Regions from separate parts of the Mycobacterium sp. NTMscope_MAC_12 genome, predicted to be linked through region 1. Evidence: predicted binding sites of a transcription regulator. Region 1 holds the regulator's gene; the other holds the start of a gene.
What was found. The regulator LexA, encoded in region 1, represses DNA repair genes until DNA is damaged. The targets are predictions, from matches to a motif close to CGAACANNTGTTCG.
Positions count from the first base shown of each region.

Region 2: ruvC (crossover junction endodeoxyribonuclease RuvC) is a predicted target of LexA. The motif match lies at 2,180-2,193, and genes of this name have one in related genera.

Region 1 covers NZ_CDRJYY010000001.1:3,577,280-3,580,683, reverse strand. The annotation lists gene AC0KS4_RS16330 (LGFP repeat-containing protein) at 1-1,202, shown strand, start outside; gene lexA (transcriptional repressor LexA) at 1,213-1,926, opposite strand; gene AC0KS4_RS16320 (LysM peptidoglycan-binding domain-containing protein) at 2,220-2,714, shown strand; gene nrdR (transcriptional regulator NrdR) at 2,867-3,331, shown strand; gene AC0KS4_RS16310 (peroxynitrite isomerase) at 3,377-3,404, shown strand, end outside.
Region 2 covers NZ_CDRJYY010000001.1:3,461,941-3,465,344, forward strand. The annotation lists gene ruvB (Holliday junction branch migration DNA helicase RuvB) at 1-1,014, opposite strand, end outside; gene ruvA (Holliday junction branch migration protein RuvA) at 1,011-1,610, opposite strand; gene ruvC (crossover junction endodeoxyribonuclease RuvC) at 1,607-2,161, opposite strand; gene AC0KS4_RS15635 (DUF4178 domain-containing protein) at 2,355-2,966, shown strand; gene AC0KS4_RS15640 (DUF2617 family protein) at 2,986-3,404, shown strand, end outside.

The DNA.
Region 1 (3,404 bases):
GGGACAAACTTCGCGGTCCGGCCGGCAAACTGGGGGCGCCGGTCGGCGACCAGGCCGTGGACGGCGACGTGATCTCCCAGCAGTTCACCGGCGGCAAGATTTCGTGGAACCGGGCGAAGAACACGTTCAGCACGGATCCGTCCAACCTGGCGCCGTTGTTGAGCGGACTGCAGGTGTCGGGTCAGAACCAGCCGAGCAATGCGGCCATGCCGTCCCACGCCAACAAATTCGGCGGGCATTCGTGGTGGTGGCTGGCCGCGATACCGGTCCTGGTGCTGCTGGTGGTGTTGGTGTGGGTGCTGTTCGCATGGCGCCGGCGTCGCTCCGGGAGCGAGGATGCCGCCGGCTACGCGCCCGATCACGGCTATGACGCGGCCGACGCGCCCTGGGGGCCGGAGGAACCCGACCTCGCGAGCGAGCATTTCGCGCTCGGCGGGTCGCACGAACCCGAGCGGCCGACGGAGGCCGCGGCCACCGCGCGGGTCAGCTGGCAGCGTCAGGTTCCGACGGAGAGCGAATACGGGCTCGAGGAGGAGGACCCCGACGCGATCGACACCGACTCCATCCCCGTCGTGTCGGAGGAGATGCTGTCGGAGGCCGACTATCCCGACGCCGAAGCCGATTACACCGACTACACCGACGCCGTTCCCGAGGTCGCCGAGTCCGAGACCGCGGATGACGCCGCCTACGTCGACGCCGACTACGCGGACGCCGGCTACGTCGAGGACGAGTACGCAAAGGACGAGTATCCCGACGTCGCCGTTCCGCACACCCCGCCGGACGCCGAGGCCGTGACCGGTGCCCTGGAAACCGCCGGCCCCGAGGATGAGTATCCCGACGTCGCCGTGCTGGATGCGGAAGTCGAACCCGAAGAGGGTGTCACGGCGGAGCCCGACGTGTCCGGGGCCGCCGAGGCCGCGGCCTTCGCCGCCGGCGCGGCGCAGCGATCCGGCGGGCGGCACGCCGCCGCGGACGAGGAAGACGGCGCGGACAACGGGCTGGCGGGCCCGGATGGGCGTCCGACCATCCATCTGCCGCTCGACGACCCGTACCAGGCGCCCGACGGCTACCCGATCAAGGCGAGCGCTCGTTACGGCCTGTATTACACGCCGGGCAGCGACCTGTACCAGGACACGCTCCCCGAGATCTGGTTGTCCAGCGAAGAGGTCGCCTTGGCCAACGGCTTCACCAGGGCCGACTAGCCGCCGGTCGCTAGACCTTGCGGATCACCGTGACGACCTTGCCCAGCACGGACGCGTCGTTGCCCGGGATGGGGTCGAACGCCGGGTTGTGCGGCATCAGCCACACCTGACCGCCGGCGCGTTTGAACGTCTTGACGGTCGCCTCGCCGTCCAGCAACGCCGCGACGATGTCGCCGTTGTCGGCGACGTTCTGCTGGCGCACCACCACCCAGTCGCCGTCACAGATCGCGGCCTCCACCATCGAGTCACCCACCACCTTGAGCAGGAACAGCGTGCCCTCGCCGACCAGCTCACGCGGCAGCGGGAACACATCTTCGACGGCCTCTTCGGCGAGGATCGGTCCACCGGCGGCGATACGGCCCAGAACCGGGACGAACGTCGGTTCTGGCAACGCATCCGACCCGGCCACCTCGGTGGCGGGCGCCGCCACGTCGTCGTCGGCGCCGCGGACATCGACCGCCCGTGGGCGGTTGGGGTCGCGGCGCAAATACCCCTTGCGTTCCAGCGTGCGCAGCTGGTGGGCCACCGAGGACGTCGACGTCAGCCCGACGGCGTCGCCGATCTCCCGGATGCTCGGGGGATAGCCGCGGCTGGTCACCGAGGCGCGAATGACATTCAAAATGGTCCGCTGCCGTTCGGTCAGCGCGGAATCCACGGAGTGCAGCCGGCCGCCCGCTCCGGCCGGGCCGGTGTCGTTCGGGGAAGTGTCGTTGCTGTCGCCCATGACACTGAATGTAACGGCACCGCCGACAAGAATCAAACATGTGTTCGACTTGCGTGTCGCCCCGGCGCGCCGTGGCCGGAAAGACGCCGCCATCGGCCGAATCACAAATGTGTAACTCTTGCCGAGATCGGGTATTTGTGCCTCGTGACAGTGGTAGAGGCCGACGGAGTTGTCGGTGGCGTGATCTAGCGTTTTGCTCGTGCGACACGCTTCGCTCAAATGTTCGGGTTTCGAACACACGAGCGATTAGAGTCGAACACACGAGCGAGAGCTAGTTGACCGGAGGAACGCAGATGACAATCATCCACACGCTTGCGCCGCGTACCAGCAGTCTTCGGCGCCCGATCAACGGACCGGTGCAGGGCGTTCGGTACGGCAGGGACGGGCTGGCCCGCTCGCGGCGTCCCGCGCCGGCACGGCCGGCGGGCGCGCCGACGCGTTACTACGGCACCGGGGTCGCGATGTCGGTCGCCCCGCACCGCAGGCGCTCCGTCACGTGGCTGACGACGGTCGGTCTGGCATTGGCCGCCGGGGCGATCACCTTGTGGCTGGGTCTCGTCGCGAATGTCGGGCAGGTACTCAACGGTGACTCGACGAATTCGGCCGCGCCCGTACCGAACCGGCTCGCCGTCGTGCGGGTCGACGCGGGGGAGTCGCTGCAGGATGTCGCTCACCGCGTGGCGCCCGACGCGCCGGCCGCCCAGGTGGCCGACCGCATCCGTGAGCTCAACGACCTGAACTCGCCGACGCTGGTTGCGGGCCAAACGCTGATCGCTCCGATCGGCTGACGGCCGTTGTGCGACAACGGGTCCGGCCCGGCACGCGGCCGGCGCGCGTGGCGCGGCCCCGCGGACGGCGGCTCCGTTAGCCGCGCAGGTCAGCGCACAGGTACGCTCAAAGTTCTGCGGTACCCCGTTGTCGGCACGGTGAAGGAGCGGTCATGCACTGTCCCTTCTGCCGCCACCCGGATTCCCGGGTGATCGACTCGCGCGAAACCGACGAGGGGCAGGCGATCCGGCGCCGCCGGTCGTGCCCCGAGTGCGGAAAACGTTTCACCACCGTGGAAACCGCGGTCCTGGCGGTGGTCAAGCGCAGCGGCGTCACCGAGCCCTTCAGCAGGGAAAAGGTCATCAGCGGAGTCCGACGGGCCTGCCAGGGCCGTCAGGTGGATGACGACGCGCTGAATCTGCTGGCCCAGCAGGTCGAAGACACCGTGCGCGCCGTGGCTTCCCCGGAGGTCCCCAGCCACGAGGTCGGCCTGGCCATCCTGGGGCCGTTGCGTGATCTCGACGAGGTGGCGTACTTGCGGTTCGCCTCCGTGTATCGCTCTTTCGAATCCGCGGACGACTTCGAGCGCGAGATCCAGGCGCTTCGTGAGCACCGCGGAGTGGCCACTCCGGGCTGACGGATCTCGCCGGGCGCTCGCTGGGCGGCCCGCTAGGCTCGGTGCATGCCCCCTGAGTTGCATCCCGACCTCG
Region 2 (3,404 bases), 120 kb from region 1:
GGGCGGCACCATGCCGAGGTGCGTCCACGCCTGGGCGGTGGCCACCCGGCCACGCGGAGTCCGGGCCACCATGCCGGCGCGGACCAGGAACGGCTCGCACACCTCCTCGACGGTGGTGGCCTCCTCGCCAACCGCCACCGCCAGCGTCGACACCCCGACCGGGCCGCCACCGAAGCTGCGGGTCAGCGCCGAGAGCACCGCCCGGTCCAGCCGATCCAGACCCAGTTCGTCGACGTCGTAGACCGCCAGCGCGGACTTGGCGACGTCGCGGGTGATCACGCCGTCGGCGCGCACCTCGGCGAAGTCCCGCACCCGGCGCAACAGCCGGTTGGCGATCCGCGGCGTGCCGCGCGAGCGGCGCGCGATCTCCTCGGCCGCATCACCGCCGAGTTCGATTCCCAGGATCCCGGCGGAGCGGGCCAGCACCCGCTCCAGCTCGGGGGGCTCGTAGAAGTCCATGTGCGCGGTGAAGCCGAACCGATCCCGCAGCGGGCCGGTCAGCGCGCCGGAACGGGTGGTCGCGCCGACCAGGGTGAACGGCGCCACCTCCAGCGGGATCGACGTCGCGCCGGGGCCCTTGCCGACGACCACGTCCACCCGGAAGTCCTCCATCGCCAGGTAGAGCATCTCCTCGGCGGGCCGCGCGATGCGGTGGATCTCGTCGATGAACAACACGTCGTGCTCGACCAGATTGGACAGCATCGCCGCCAGGTCCCCGGCGCGCTCCAGCGCGGGCCCGGACGTCAGCCGCAACGAGGATCCGAGCTCGGCCGCGATGATCATCGCCAGCGACGTCTTGCCCAGCCCCGGCGGGCCGGACAGCAGGATGTGATCCGGTGTGCCGCCGCGGTTTTTGGCCCCCTCGATGACCAGTTGCAGCTGTTCGCGCACCCGCGGCTGGCCGATGAACTCCCGCAGCGAGCGGGGCCGCAGGCTGACGTCGACGTCGCCCTCGCCGGGGGCCAGCGCGCCGGAGACGTCCCGGTCGGACCAGTCTTCCTCGGTGGGGGTCATCGAGACTTACCCAGCAGCGACAGGGCGGCGCGCAGCGCACCGGAGGTGGTCGCGTCCTGCTCGGCGGCCAGCACCTTGTCGGTGGCCTCCTCGGCCTGCTTGACGGCGAAGCCGAGGCCGACCAGGGCCTCCACCACCGGCCCGCGTATCGCGTGGCCGTTGAGACCGGTGGCCACGGACGCCGCGCCGGCGCCGGCCGCGCCCACCTTGTCCCGCAGCTCCAGGACCATCCGTTCGGCGCTGCGTTTGCCGATCCCGGGCACCCGGGTCAGCGCGGTGACGTCGCCGTCATGCAGCGCCTGGCGCAGCGCGCCGGCGTCGTGCACGGCCAGGGTCGCCATCGCCAGCCGGGGCCCGACCCCCGACACCGACAGCAGGGTCAAAAACAGGTCGCGGGTGTCGGTGTCGGTGAAGCCGTACAGCGTCATCGAATCCTCGCGGACGATCATCGCCGTGATCAGCCGCGCCTCGGTCCCGGTCCGCAGCGTGGACAGCGTCGACGGCGTCGCGTTCACCCGGTAGCCGACACCGGCGGCCTCGATCACCACATGATCGAGCGCCACCTCGAGCACCTCGCCGCGCACCGCGGCGATCATCGGGCGGCCTTCAGCTTGGCCCGGTACTTCTGCCGCTGCTCGGCGGCCAGCGCCTCGGCCGCCGCCATCCGGGCGATCATCGGCGCCCGCCAGCAGTGACAAATCGCCAGCGCGAGCGCGTCGGCGGCGTCCGCCGGCGTCGGTTTCGCTTGCAGCGCAAGGATTCTGGTGACCATCGCAGTAACCTGGGCCTTGTCGGCAGCGCCGTTGCCGGTGACCGCGGCCTTGACCTCGCTGGGGGTGTGGAAGTGCACGTCGACGCCCCGCTTGGCCGCCGCCAGCGCGACCACGCCGCCGGCCTGGGCGGTGCCCATCACCGTCGACACGTTCAGCTGGGAGAACACCCGCTCGATAGCCACGACGTCCGGCTGGTGGGTGGCCAGCCAATGCTCGACGGCGTCACTGATCTTCAGCAGCCGCTCGGCGAGCGGCGCGTCCGACGGGGTGCGCACCACGTCGACGTCGAGCGCGACGACGCTGCGCCCACGCCCGCTCTCGACGACCGACAACCCGCACCGGGTCAGGCCGGGGTCGACGCCCATCACCCGCATTACCCGCTCCCACCTAGTAGAACAGCTGTTCGATACCCTAGCGGCCGGCACCGACGCGCCCCGGGTGCGACACGCGGCGGCCACCCCGATTCCAGGCCGATTCCGGGCCGGGAGGTTACCGCGCCGGACCCGCGAAAAAGCTGTTAGCTTTAGCCCACGTTCGCTCAAGCATTGTGGCAACGGGAGGCTGCGCGTGGGATCTCTGCTGGTCATGCTCGCCATCGTGCTGTTCATCGCGTCGATCGTGGTGCTCGTCATCGCTTTGCGCCGCCCCAAGCGGCCGGCGCAGAGCGCCGGGCGCCCGGATCCGCTCGCGTCGGACGCGATGCCGCAGTTCGGGCCCCGCCAGCTCGGCCCCGGCGCCATCGTCAGCTACGGCGGCACCGACTACATCGTGCGCGGGTCGGTCACCTTCCGCGAGGGACCGTTCGTGTGGTGGGAACACCTGCTCGAGGGCGGCGAGCAGCCGATCTGGTTCAGCGTCGAAGAGGACGACGGACGGCTGGAACTGGCGATGTGGATCACCCGCAAGGACGTGCCGCTGCGGCCCGGCGATCCCTACGTCGTCGACGGCGTGATGTTTCACGAAACCGAACGCGGCCGCGCCTCCTACACGACCGAAGGCACCACCGGGCTGCCGGCCGGCGGCGAGATGGAATTCGTCGACTGCACCAGCGACGACGAGACGGTCCTGCTCTCCTTCGAGCGCTGGGCCGCGGACATGCCCTGGGAGGTGTCGACGGGAAAGTCCGTGTCCCCCGGCGAACTCACCGTCTACGCGGCTCCCCCGCCCAGCCCCGCCTAACGCGCGCGAGGTCAGGCCGGTGCCCCTTCATCAGCTCGCCGTGACCCCGGCGGACGTATCCGGGGAGCGGCTGGGACTCGCGCTCAACGCGCCGGTCCCCCCGCCGCTGGCCGCCTGCCGCCTCGAGCACCCGGGCGGCGCGGGGGCGTTGCTGCTCGGGGTGCTCGGCGCGTCGCACGTCGTCGCGGTCGAGCACGCCGCGGGCCGGTTCTCCGAGGAAATCTCTTGCACGGCACGCAATCTCGGGGCGGCCCTGCCCGAGAGCACCGACGCGCCCGGCTACCACCTGCAATCGGTCACCGACACCCGCGACGAGGCGGCCTTCCGCCGCCTCGCGCACGAGCTGCGGGGCCGCTGCGCCCGACGGGCGGGCTGGCTCGGCGGCACGTTCCCGGGCGACGACGCCGCGCTGACCGTGCTGGCCGCCGAGCCCGACGG